4 regions of the Corynebacterium epidermidicanis genome follow, and region 1 is predicted to be linked to each of the others. Evidence: predicted binding sites of a transcription regulator. Region 1 holds the regulator's gene; each other region holds the start of a gene.
The links. Region 1 encodes LexA, which represses DNA repair genes until DNA is damaged. Its sites were predicted from a motif close to CGAACANNTGTTCG; they were not measured.

Region 1 (3,080 bases):
CACGATGACTTGGATTTCGCGGTCACGCAAGGCATCAACCATGGATTGTGGGGCTCCGCTATCTGTGATGACAACATCAATATCATCAATGCCTGCAAAACTAACCAGGTAATCGTTGCCCATCTTTGTAGAATCGCACAGGACGACGACTTTCTGAGCATTGGTGATCATAGCGCGCTTCACAGCTGCCTCCTGGGAATCCGCCGTCGAAAGTCCGTGGTCTAGGGTCAGCGCGTTGGTACCGATGAATGCCACATCGGCGCGCATCAGCGCTAACGTCCGCAAAGCAGTGTCGCCGACGACAGCCTGGGTAATTGCACGTACCGTGCCGCCTAGCAACTGAACTTCGTCCAAGCCGGAATTCGCCAAGCTCAAAGCGATAGAAAGACTGTTGGTGACTAATGACCAGCGGTGGGCATTGGGGTGGGCAACAAGAACGTCAGCGAAGGACGCCAAGGATGTTCCTGCGTCGAGGAAGATACCTCCGTGTGAATCCGGTACAAATGCTATGGCCTCGCGGGCGATAGCGTTCTTCGCACCCGAGGCCGAACGCGCGCGAGTATCAATGCTGAATTCGGTGGTTTGGAAACTTTGGGTAGCCACCGCGCCACCGTGCACGCGATGCACGATGCCTTCCTGGTCGAGCACCGCCAAATCTCGACGGATGGTCTCGGCAGTAACCTCGAAACGTTGGGACAGCTCGGTGACGTTGACGCGCCCCTCTACGGCTGTCAATGAAGCAATTTGTCGACGTCTTTCTTCCGCGTACATGAGCATCTCCTTACATGGCAGTAACCGGAGTTGATAGCGGTTAAGCGAGTGGGTTGTCGCCGAATCAACCGGGTTTACAAAAGCGGGTGAGCTAGCCGAAACCTCCGCAGTCATCGACACGCGCTCGAGCGAACCGGCTCAGAGTATTGGGTGGGCATCGGGGCGCGGCCGAACAACATGCGTGGGTTTTTCCAAACTTGTACCTACATTTTGGCACGGAATAATGCCCGTTCGGTCAGAGTAGGGCGATATCACAGAGAAACTCACAAAGCTACCCCGATATTGGGGGTAGCTCTCGGGTGTAGCGACTGCGGGAATGTTTTGGGAGTAGTACTGCAGAAATGCACGTCGCTCCCTGCCATCCTTAGTCCCGGTTGGGGGAAGTCTTCGAGCGTTGTTCGTAAAAGACCTAGAGCTTGCGAAGTACTGATACTACCTTGCCCATAATTTGTGCCTCTTCGCCTGGGATCGGCGAAAAAGACTCGTTATGTGGCAAGAGCCAAATGCCGGTGGAATCTTTGTGAAATTCCTTGACCGTTGCCTCTCCGTCGAGCATCGCAGCGACAAACTCACCTTGTTCTGCCACCGGTTGTGAGCGAACTACAACCCAGTCGCCATCCAAAATGCCGACATCGCGCATGGACTCGCCTACGACCTGCAGCATGAATAGCTCACCATCGCCGACGATCTCCGCGGGCATGGGGAAATAGTCCTCAATGTGCTGCTCTGCCAGGATCGGATTGCCAGCTGCAATGTTGCCGACGATGGGGATGAAGTTAGCTGGGCTCGCCCCCTCCGGCGCTGCATGCTTCTTTGCTTCTTTCCAACCCACCTTGGGGCCTGACTTCTTTTTGTTGGCATCGGGGATGACCCTGACATCTACCGCTCGTGGTTTATTCGGATCCCGGCGGAGGTATCCCTTTTCTTCGAGCTGACGAAGCTGATATGCCACAGAAGACGTGGATTGTAGCCCCGCGGCATCACCAATCTCGCGGATGCTTGGCGGGTAACCGCGCAGGACAACTGCATCGCGGATTACTTCTAGGATACGGCGCTGGCGATCGGTCAACTTGGCCAGATCTGGCTGATTCTTTTTGGGCGCGTTCATCGACATCTCTTTCTCGTTGACAGTGGTGGGGCTGTGCTTAGTGTTTGTTGGTGAGGGGGTTGTGTGGTGGACCTAGGGGCGTGCATACGGCTTGGCAAGAGCGGCGAGAAGAAAAAACTATTGGGTGGGATTCTTGCTTCTTCTTTAGTTCTATTCGATCGAACGCACTTTAGCAATGCAACGCGCCTAAGACTTCGAAAATAGTGGGCCGAAAAGTCGAACAAGTGAGTTGTGTGAGAAGGAGTAAAGGCGCCGATAGAAGGAAAATACCTGGTAATCCAAGTAGTTTCAGTGTAGGTTAAGAGATTTTTCGAAAATGTTCGAAAATGGGCTTGCGGTGTTCGAATTTACAGTGCTATAACTTGGGTACAACAAAAAGTTCGAACAGGTGCGCGACGTCTTGTCTGTCCTTGTCTAGGGGTGCGGTTAAGGTCAGCGGCGTAAATACATAAACCTAATTTGAGGAGAAGTCATGACCACCGTTATTAATCGCAATCGCCAAGTCCCGACCGTTCGTACCGAAACGGTAGCCATCGTGCAACCCGCTTCAGTATGGGATGGCGGGGCATTGGCCACACACCCGAGCCGTGACCACCGAGTTCGCAGTACCCACGTTGACTTTCGGAGAGATCGTCCGGCGGATGAGCGAGCGATTGAAACAAGATCGAACTACTGGGGCAACCTCGGTAATGGAATAAAGCAACTCATTCTTGGCGGAATCTTTGGTAGTGCGATCGTTATCGGTCTATTGCTCGCGGGCCCAGAGAAGACGGACAGCGCTTCGACTTTGGAATTCGGTGCGACAGCTACGGCGGGTGCCCCGGCAGGTGCCGGACATGCTACTAACGGGGTAGTGCCCGCAGCCGTACTCGCAAAATAGGTATTGAACAGTCACCGAAGAATTGGTCTACAACGCAATCGGATCGCTGCGATTAGCAGATTTGCAGAACACGATAGAATGTGGGGCGACATTCGCTTTGTCGTTTGTGCACTAAACCCCAAATTCGAAAGAGCGTGCCGTGTATTGCCCCTTCTGCCATCATGACTCATCTCGTGTCATCGATTCCCGAGTGATCGACGCAGGTGCCGCAATCCGTCGACGTCGCGAGTGCACCAACTGCGAAGGGCGCTTCACTACTGTGGAGAAGGCAGTTCTTCTTGTGATCAAGAGGAACGGGGTAACTGAACCCTTCAGTCGTGA
Region 2 (3,080 bases), 780 kb from region 1:
CGCATCGCGCCGACTGCGCTGCAGTTCGCGCGGGCAAGCGGTTGGAGTTTCGGTCCGGAGATCGTTGTCATGACGCGCAGTTTGCAGCCCGCGCCGTCATTTTCTCCACCAGCGGGTTTTCATTTCGAGGTACTGGACGCCCCAACGCCGGACTGGCTCGACCTCTATCATTTCCGCGGTCAGCCGCTGCCCGAACATGCGTTACGTCTGTTGCAGCAAGAGATCGAGGGGCACCTGGGATTCGGCGCGATCCGATCCGACAGTGGCGAAATCGTGGCCATCACCCGCGCCACCATCACTGCAGGCGGCGACGAGCAATACCTGGGCTATTCGGCCGTGGAAGTTGCTGCTGCTTATCGACGCCGCGGCCTCGCCAGCGCGCTCGGCGCAGCAATGCTGTCCTGGGGAGCGCAGATGGGAGCTACCCAGGCATATCTGCAGGTCGTCGCTACCAACGAGGCTGGTCTTGGCCTCTACGACAAGTTAGGCTTCACCGAACACCATCGGCACCGATACGCACATAGCCCGCAATAGGTCGTCGTTTAGCGCTGCAGGTGGTTTAGCGCTGGACCACCCGGGTGCGGGCATGCCGGTCATGGGGCGCCACGCCAAAAGCGTCTGCCTTAGCGACGCCCGAGAACCACAAGCCAACGCCAACCGCAGCCACCGGCCCAGCAACCGGGATCAACGGCAGCAACAACCAGGCATTTCGCTTGGCTGCTTGCCCGAAATCCACCGGTGTGTGAGCGGGGCCAACTACACGCAGGCCCATCGTCCGCTTGCCGATCGTCCCGCCCGTGGCATCAAAAACTGACTGGCTTAAGAAGAATCCCAGTGGCAATGCGAGAATCAGGGCCAACAGCCACGGCTGCCCCAAGGCGATCGAAAACGCAACGATAATCGTCAACATCGAACCCAGGTAGATCGCCAAATCAATAGCTAGTGCGCCAATCCTGCGTACCACCGGCGCATTGTCTACTGACCTCAAACCGGTATTGCGCCCAGGAAGAAACGCCTGGTAGGTCTCCATTTCGCCGTATTGAATGGGAGGCTGGAGGGCGTCGTTAAGCTCGCTGCGCAGTTTCCGGCCAACCTTATGGACCGGGCGGGGTTCCGCGTGCGCCGGGCGTTGTGGCTGCGGGCTGGACATGTTACCTCCATGAAATGACGGCGCGTGGAATGGTCTCCATTGGGTCAACGGGCTGGGAGGAGTTTTGGTTCCCGCGGTGGGCTTGACGGTTTTCAACGTCGCACAAGTGTTTGTTTTTCTCATCTTTCACAGCTGTTTCAACTTTAGTTTTCGCTCTTGCGTTCTATTCCCTGTGGGGTAAAATAGTGGTTGTAGGGAGGAGGTGAAATCATGATTCAGGCAGCTAAAGACCTGCTCAAGCAGGCGCTTATCGACGGCCCGTTATTCCATGATTTCGCCTGCCTTCTGGAGATTAAAGAGCTGGTAGGGCGCCTAGAAACTGAGATGGCTCGCGATCATGAGCGCTTTGAGCTCGAAGAAGAGGGCGCTTCAGCTCGAACCGCGCGGATCATCAAGCGTCGCGCAGACCATGAATGGGACGATGCCGTATCTGTCGAACACCAGGACGCAATACTGTCTGCGCTCGAGCGTCTGACTAACACATCTGATCGACGCTCTGGCATTTATCGTTTGGGTGCCACCGCAGCCGCAGAGTCCTCGGTAAAACAGACGCACGAATATGTAAAGAAGCTAGTCCGGGAGGAGAACGAACGGCTGGCCAAAGACCCCTTCGAGGCCCATCACCAGCGCCGTTTCACCCTACGCTCCCAAGACGAACACGGCGGATGCAGCTTCTTCGGTTACGCTCCGGCGAAAACCGCTGCGCTGCTCAAGGCGATGCTCGATCGAGCTTTCCACGCCGAGAAAGACGAAGACACCCCGCATCGGACTGTCGCCCAGCGCAACCTCGACGCCTTCCATCAAGTACTCAAGTGGGCCTCGAGCGATCGCGTCGTCGCAACTGGACATGCCAGCCTCGTCATTTCCGTCACCGATGCCGATAATTTCGATTGGCGCACCAAATTTGGCACCAACGTTGGGATCGACCTGAACATCTTTGACATCGCCAACCTGGCCGGCGATCGCATTAGCGACTACATCGCTGTCCACGACCACAACGGCGCGATCATATCCCTCAGCACAGGCGAACGCTGCGCGAACTTTTACCAGCGAGTAGCGCTGCTGGCCCGAGACTTCGTCTGCCAGCACCCCGGATGCGGAGAGCCCGTCAGCCGATGCGACTCCCACCACGTCATCCCCTGGTCCCGAGGTGGCCCAACAAGCATCGACAATCTCGCACTCCTGTGCCCCAAACACCATCGAAGAAACGACGACAGTCACCAAAAACAACACCTAGAAATGCACGACGGAATCCCCATCTGGTTCAACAACCAACGGATCCCGAAACGCAACAACTCACCCGGAGCCAAACGCGCCGGTGGGCGAAGATCCAAACCCACCTAAACCACACCGCCCGCACACGCTAAGGTAGTGGTCATGCGCATTGCCACGTGGAACATCAACTCAGTCCGCACCCGAATCGACCGGGTAACGGACTTCCTCGCGCGCCATGACATCGACGTGCTCGCACTGCAAGAAACCAAAGTGTCCGACGACAAATTCCCACACCAAGCCTTCACCAACGCCGGCTACGAAGTTGCCTACCACGGACTCAACCAATGGAATGGCGTAGCCATCGCCTCCCGGGTAGGCCTCGAAGACGTCGAAAAACACTTCCCACAACAACCCGGCTTCGACAAAGACCTCACCAAACCACAAGCCCGCGAAGCACGCGCCATAGGTGCCACCTGCGACGGCGTGCGGATCTGGAGCCTCTACGTCCCCAACGGGCGCGAAATCGCCGACCCGCACTACGACTACAAACTGCGCTGGCTCGACACCCTCGCAAACGAAGTCGAAAACACCCTCGCCCACCAGCCAGAAAAACAACTACTCCTCCTCGGCGACTTCAACATCGCCCCCCTCGACGAAGACGTCTGGGACATCAGCTTCTTCGACGGAAAAACCCACGTCACCGAACCCGAACGCG
Region 3 (3,080 bases), 450 kb from region 1:
TCGGATTGTACAAGTCTGGGGCGGTGGAGAAAATTCCCTTCGTCGTGGCCCCGTTCGGTTACCACCCCCTGGTTTGCCGAACGGGGCCATCTCGTACCGGGCCACAAACTTCGGCGGTCCCCCCGGACCGTTGAAGTTTGAGCCCCAGCACGTCCCCCAAGGAAATATTAACTTGATTGATATAGTTGCGCTCGTCACATCTACAAATTTTCTAAAGATTACGTACGCGCACACCCCAAACTGGCCCGCTGACCAGCTGGTTTACGTTCTTAGGTGGTGGAAAACTTTTTTGGCATCGACGCTGGGCGTGCTTACGTTTCGCCGTTGACACGACGTCCGCCTGCACGCTTGGCTGCCGGAGAGTTATTTCGTTTCGGCAGGAGATGCTTGTTCAGCCAATAAGGAATCCCGTTGAACAATTCGACGTGTTGTTCCACAAAACTATCATCGTTTCTTCGATGATGCTTGGGGCACAGCAAACTCAGGTTTCCTATAGAGGTCGGGCCTCCCCTCGACCAGGGAACTACATGGTGGGCATCGCACCTGCTTGCCGGCTCGGAACAGCCCGGATGTTGGCAGACCAGGTCTCGGGCCATCAGCGCGATGCGCTGGAGAAAATTGGCGGACCGCTCTGCGGTGGAGAGTTCTTTGACGGCTCCATTGTGGTCGTGGACGACGATGTAGTCAATGATGGAGTCACCGCTAAGCTTAGCGAGATCGTAGAGATTAAGATCGATTCCCACATTGGTGGAGAACTTCCCCCGCCAGTTGAACTTGTCATGTTCTGTCACGGAAATAACCAAGCTGGCATGTCCCGTGCGGGAAATGCGCTGGCTCGATGCCCATTCCAACATGAGTGCAAACGCATCAAAATTTCGTTGCGCGATGGTCCTGTTCTCCCCGACTTCTTCATTGTCGGAGCGGAAGGCACGATCCATGAGTGACTTCAGCAATGCAGCGGTAGCTGCCGGCGCATAGCCAGAAAATGCGCAGCCACCGTGCTCGTCCTGGGAACGAAGTTGGAATCGACGCTGTCGCTCGGCTTCAAAAGGGTCTTTTGCCAGACGTTCGTTTTCTTCCCGCACTAGCTTCTTGGCAAACTCGTGCGTTTGCTTCACCGACGATTCCAGCGCAGCAGTGGCCGCTTCGGCGTAGATCTCCTCCCGCCGTGGCGAACTAGACGACAACTTCTCTAGCGCAGCCAGGATCGCATCCTGCTGTTCGACCAGTACGCCTTCATCCCAACGATTATTCGTCCGACGAATGATCTTGCGCGCAGTACCGGCTGAAGCGCCCGATTCTTCCAGTTCAAACCGCTCACGATCACGTGCCATCTCAGTCTCGAGACGGCCAATTAACTCTTTGATTTCAACAAGGTCAGCGAAGTCATCGAAGCAGGGGCCGTCGATAAGCGCCTGACGGAGCGCCTGTTTTGCTTGCCTGATCATGACTCCACCTCCTTGGCTTCCTACCTCAATCTTAGCGAAACAAAATTAGAACGCAAGTGCTAACAGAAAAGTTGAAACCAATGAGAAAACTGTTACAAATGAACATTTGTGCGAGAGATAACACCGCACACGCACCACAACATCTCCAAAATTCTGTAGTTTTAGAAATATGGAGAAAGACATCGCACAGTGGCTTGCGGAACTCGAGGATCGGGTCCGCAAACTCGAAGCAACCGCAGCAACCGAAGCAACCGAAGCAACCGAAACCAACCCCACCACCCCCGGAACCATCCAGTTTTCCGGCGCAATCAAACTGCAAGACCGCACCTACCGCTACGAATGGGTGCGCCCCGCCGAACATCTCCTCAGTGACTCGTTCGAAGACTCTCTCACGAGGGTCGCGGCGCTCGCCCACCCGCTCCGACATCAGATTTTGCGCGCCCTTCTCCAGCATCCGGCCACCGTTTCCGAGCTTGTCGACGCCGGGTTGTCCTCCACCGGCACGACCTATCACCATCTGAGCGCACTGCAATCGGCCGGGTGGGTCGAGAAGAGTGGCGGCGCTTTCAGCATTCCGCCGGCCCGGGTTGTTCCTCTCCTCACCATCATCGCAGCAGGCGAACCGCACTAATTCAACGCGAACAAAGGACTAACTATGAAGAAAGCTAGTGCAATACTCATCGGTTTAGTTGTTTTTTCAACCCTATTATTTGCTGGCCCCCAGCTTGTCCGTCTTTCGTCCCGCCCCACCGGAAACGCGGAGCTAGCCACCGCGATAAAGTCCAACGCTCCTAAAGGCGCACACGAAGTGGCAGGGTTTGTCTACACCCCAGAGCAGACCTCTTTCGCTGGCCTTGGCGCCGACGAGAACACAGAAGTTGAGATTGGCTCGGTGACCAAAACCTTCACCGCCGAGTTGCTGCGCCAAGCAGTTGAGCGAGGTGAGGTCACTTTAGATACCAAAGTGAAGGACATTATCGATCCCCACGGAGCGGCCATTGGTGAGGCGACGCTCGCCGAGCTGGCCAATCATACCGCCGGTCTCCCCCGCAATCCTGGCCTGGACCCACTCGCCCTCGTAGTCGAGCGCAACCCTTACGCCAAAGTCAGCCGAGACGACGTCATCAACCTGGCACTCGAAGCGAAGCTCAAGAACCAGGGCACCAGGACCTACTCAAACTTAGGGGTGGCTTTCTTGGGGCAACTCCTTGCGAAAAAGTCAGGCCGCAGTTGGGAGGATATGGTGCAGGAGGATATCTTGACGCCACTGAACATGCGCGACACGTACGTCGCTAAGCCGGGCACTACCGCGCAGCACCCGACGGCATCGCACGGATTAAACAGCCGGGGGCGGGCAGCAGCCAAGTGGGAGATGGATGGCTACGCTCCAGCTGGGGCAATCCGATCGACCCCGGCGGATATGGCCAAGTTCGTCGCTCATGTTCACGACCACGGCGTCCCCGAATTCGCCTGGCGGCATGACGACGACTCAATCTGGCACAACGGCGGGACAGGTGGATACAGCACAATGCTGGTATTTACCCCTGACCAGCAGAAAGCAGCCTTCGTAGTCACCGACACAACCGCGTCAGTCAATCAACTCGGAAAGGACCTATTGACATGGCAACCCTA
Region 4 (3,080 bases), 850 kb from region 1:
GCCGTTTGGTACTGGTGGCCGGGAATGAACCACGTCGCCGGGTGCGCGTTACGACAATACGTCCGCTGTGGATCCAACTGCTCCGGCGGGCAAATGACTTGGAACCCACCGGGTAGGACGTGGGTCCACCACTTGTTTTTGTTGCGGTGATAATCATCGACATTGCGGTGCGTCCGGTGCCCTAACAACATGAGGTTGTTCGGTTCGGTTCGGCCACCGCGGACCCAAGCACGGATATGGTGAATTTCGCACCAGGCCGCGGGCAAGTCCGACCCCGGAGTTTGATCGACCCCTTGCGATGCGACCAGCCCTAGGTAGTGATAGACATCTGCACCTCGCTTGAACTTGCCGAGCTCCAAAAGGTTCCCAGTCTCGGAATCTAGCACTGCGCAAAAGGCGTCCCGGTCCGCGCCAAGCCGCAGGAGGTCACGCATTGGCAAAAGCGTCCCCACATCGGTGGCGACCACCCCAGTGCCCTCAATAAGCTGTTCCCTCGTCATCGTGGCTACCACAGTTGAGCACCCCCGCGTTGGAGGCATGGGCCCCTTTCGGTGCAATGCGTACTTCAGTGCTGCCACCAATGCATCGTGTTGGCGCTGGGTCGAGGTCCTTTTGTCATCCTCTTTTTCACCTGGGCTTAATAGGTCGCCAGGGCCGGCGTAGTCAGCGAATAGTCTGCTAAGTAGGGCGTGTAATTCTGGCGTCGCGGTGACGCATAGCCGTGCCATGAGATTAGAGTCTTGCTTACTTAAGGCTGCCCCGCGTCGCTTTCTTCGCATGGCATCGGCGGCTTTGTCATCGAGTGCAAGACCCTGCAATATCTTGTGTGCCGCCTTGCGCAGATCTTCGATGCACAGGGACGTAGCTAAGTCCCCAAGCGTAGTTTCGACGTATTCAAAGACCTCTCCAGCAAGCACTTTAGGGAGGGTATCCAAGGTGGATCCGATGACTTCAGCCGCGCCAATTTCTGCTTCTCCGGCAGCGCAGTGCCTGGCTAAGGTCGGCAATTGGGGCAACCTCGGCTGAGGTGAAGAGAGACTGACTCTTTCAGAAAATAGCCGTTGCGCTGCGCATATATAGTTATTCAACTGTCTTCGGGTGATGCGCAGGTCATGCAAGATGGCATTGCGCTGGTTACGCGACTCAGCGCGCAGCAGCCCGGCCTCGATAAGTTGATGAATCATGCAAACAGAGGCGTATTCCGCCTTGCGGATCGTAACCCGCTGCTCGCTGAGCAAGTGTCTAAGGCGAACTGGTTCGGCTCGATCGATGGCATCGGTGAATTCGTTGAGAAGTTCGTCTATGTGAGTGAGTAGGTTGTGGATGTGCTCGTGTCTGTGCATGTCTTCACCTAATCAGAACCCCTGGACAACAATCCCCCATAAGTTCGAAAGCACTCGTGCAGCCAGCAATTCAACTGCGGATTTAACCGAATACATTAGAACACCTGTTCCCCACCCGGCCCTTATTGAGCCACGCTGGCCCGAACCGGCTAATATCAAAACCATGCCGACGCTAGCCGCCCTCGTCACCGTGTATCACCGCATTGACCCCACCGAATTACACCAGTGCCTCGATTCATTAGCCCGTCAAACCCGGCGCGCTGATGAGATTGTGATCGTGGAAGATGGCCCCGTCGGCACCGCGCTTCGGAAGGTCATCGATGAGTTTGTGCAGCTCAACCCCGAAGCGCGCACCGTGGTACTGTCCCGAAACCAGGGTGCGGGGCCCGCCTCGCAAGCTGGCCTCAACACCATCCACACCGATTTCGTCGCGCGCCTCGATGCTGACGACATCGCTGACCCGACGCGCTTCGCCAAGCAACTGGATTTCTTCGCAAATCACCCCCACCTGGACGTTTTAGGCACTGCGTTGGCGGAATTTGCCGGCAGCACCGACAACATCGTGGGCGTTCGGACGCTTCCGGAGCAACACACACAGATCGCGAAGTACGCGCTCATCAACTCCCCCATCAACAACCCAAGCGTGATGATCCGTACTGCAGCCATCAAAGAAGCCGGAGGCTATCGCGCCGTCCATCTCATGGAGGACTACGACCTCTACGCACGTCTGCTGGCCTGCGGAAAGAAATTCCATAACTTACCAGAGCCACTGACATTCTTCCGCATCTCTGACGCCGTCTTCCAACGCCGCACCGGCAAAGGCATGTTGGAGGCCGAGCGTCAGATCCAGCGCAACCTAACAAGTTACGGTCTGATCTCCAAGAAGCGCGCGATGGCCAATTTCCTCATCCGTACCGCCTACCGACTTCTGCCCAGCACAGCTCTAAAAGCTGCTTACGGCACGTTGTTCCACCGTAGATAATCCCGAGTGCGTTAGGCTACCTAACATCATGGAAAACTCATCTCCTGCCAGCTACCACGACACGTGGCTAGTGATCCCGTGCTACAACGAAGGCGCGGTGATCCACGATGTTATCGAAAACGCTCGACAGACCTTCCCTAACATCGTCGCCGTCAACGATGGCTCTGCCGATGATTCCGCCACCCAAATTCACGCCTCGGGCGCCCACTTGGTGAACCACCCGGTAAACCTCGGCCAAGGGGCCGCGATCCAAACGGGCGTCGAATATGCCCGCTCCCAGCCGGGGGCACAGTACTTTGTCACCTTCGACGCAGACGGCCAGCACCAGGTCAAGGACGTGGTGAACATGCTGGCGCGTTTGCGTCAGGAGCCGGTAGACATCATCGTCGGCACCCGTTTCGGCAGGCCGCGAAAAGAAGACGACCAGGTGCCTTTGATTAAGCGCATCGTGCTGAAGACCGTCGTTATGCTCTCGCCACGCACCCGACGCCTGGGACTTACCGACGCGCATAACGGCCTGCGTGTTTTCAACAAGAAGGTCGCTGACGAGCTGAACCTGCGCATGAATGGCATGAGCCACGCCTCGGAATTTGTCTCCCTGATGGACGAGATGAAGTGGCGCGTCAGCGAAGAACCAGTCGACATTTTGTACACCGAATACTCCATGAGCAAGGGCCAATCGCTCATCAACGGTGTCAACATTCTCGCTGACGGCCTACTCGCAAGGAAACTGCCATGATCGGACAAACCCTCAT

Region 2: the regulator LexA is predicted to act here: its motif matches at 1,250-1,263, upstream of CEPID_RS10615 (HNH endonuclease signature motif containing protein).
Region 3: the regulator LexA is predicted to act here: its motif matches at 1,548-1,561, upstream of CEPID_RS05050 (HNH endonuclease signature motif containing protein).
Region 4: the regulator LexA is predicted to act here: its motif matches at 1,441-1,454, upstream of CEPID_RS10910 (HNH endonuclease signature motif containing protein).

What each region holds. Positions count from the first base shown of each region.
Region 1 is NZ_CP011541.1:1,526,229-1,529,308, reverse strand. Features, by position in the region: gene CEPID_RS07120 (DeoR/GlpR family DNA-binding transcription regulator) at 1-771, opposite strand, end outside; gene lexA (transcriptional repressor LexA) at 1,181-1,885, opposite strand; gene CEPID_RS07110 (hypothetical protein) at 2,352-2,759, shown strand; gene nrdR (transcriptional regulator NrdR) at 2,899-3,080, shown strand, end outside.
Region 2 is NZ_CP011541.1:2,310,586-2,313,665, forward strand. Features, by position in the region: gene CEPID_RS10605 (N-acetylglutamate synthase, CG3035 family) at 1-534, shown strand, start outside; gene CEPID_RS10610 (RDD family protein) at 560-1,150, opposite strand; gene CEPID_RS10615 (HNH endonuclease signature motif containing protein) at 1,361-2,494, shown strand; gene CEPID_RS10620 (exodeoxyribonuclease III) at 2,528-3,080, shown strand, end outside.
Region 3 is NZ_CP011541.1:1,079,129-1,082,208, reverse strand. Features, by position in the region: gene CEPID_RS05050 (HNH endonuclease signature motif containing protein) at 312-1,448, opposite strand; gene CEPID_RS05045 (ArsR/SmtB family transcription factor) at 1,618-2,079, shown strand; gene CEPID_RS05040 (serine hydrolase domain-containing protein) at 2,104-3,080, shown strand, end outside; gene CEPID_RS05035 (hypothetical protein) at 3,069-3,080, shown strand, end outside.
Region 4 is NZ_CP011541.1:2,380,850-2,383,929, forward strand. Features, by position in the region: gene CEPID_RS10910 (HNH endonuclease signature motif containing protein) at 1-1,343, opposite strand, end outside; gene CEPID_RS10915 (glycosyltransferase) at 1,507-2,325, shown strand; gene CEPID_RS10920 (glycosyltransferase family 2 protein) at 2,354-3,064, shown strand; gene CEPID_RS10925 (DUF2304 domain-containing protein) at 3,061-3,080, shown strand, end outside.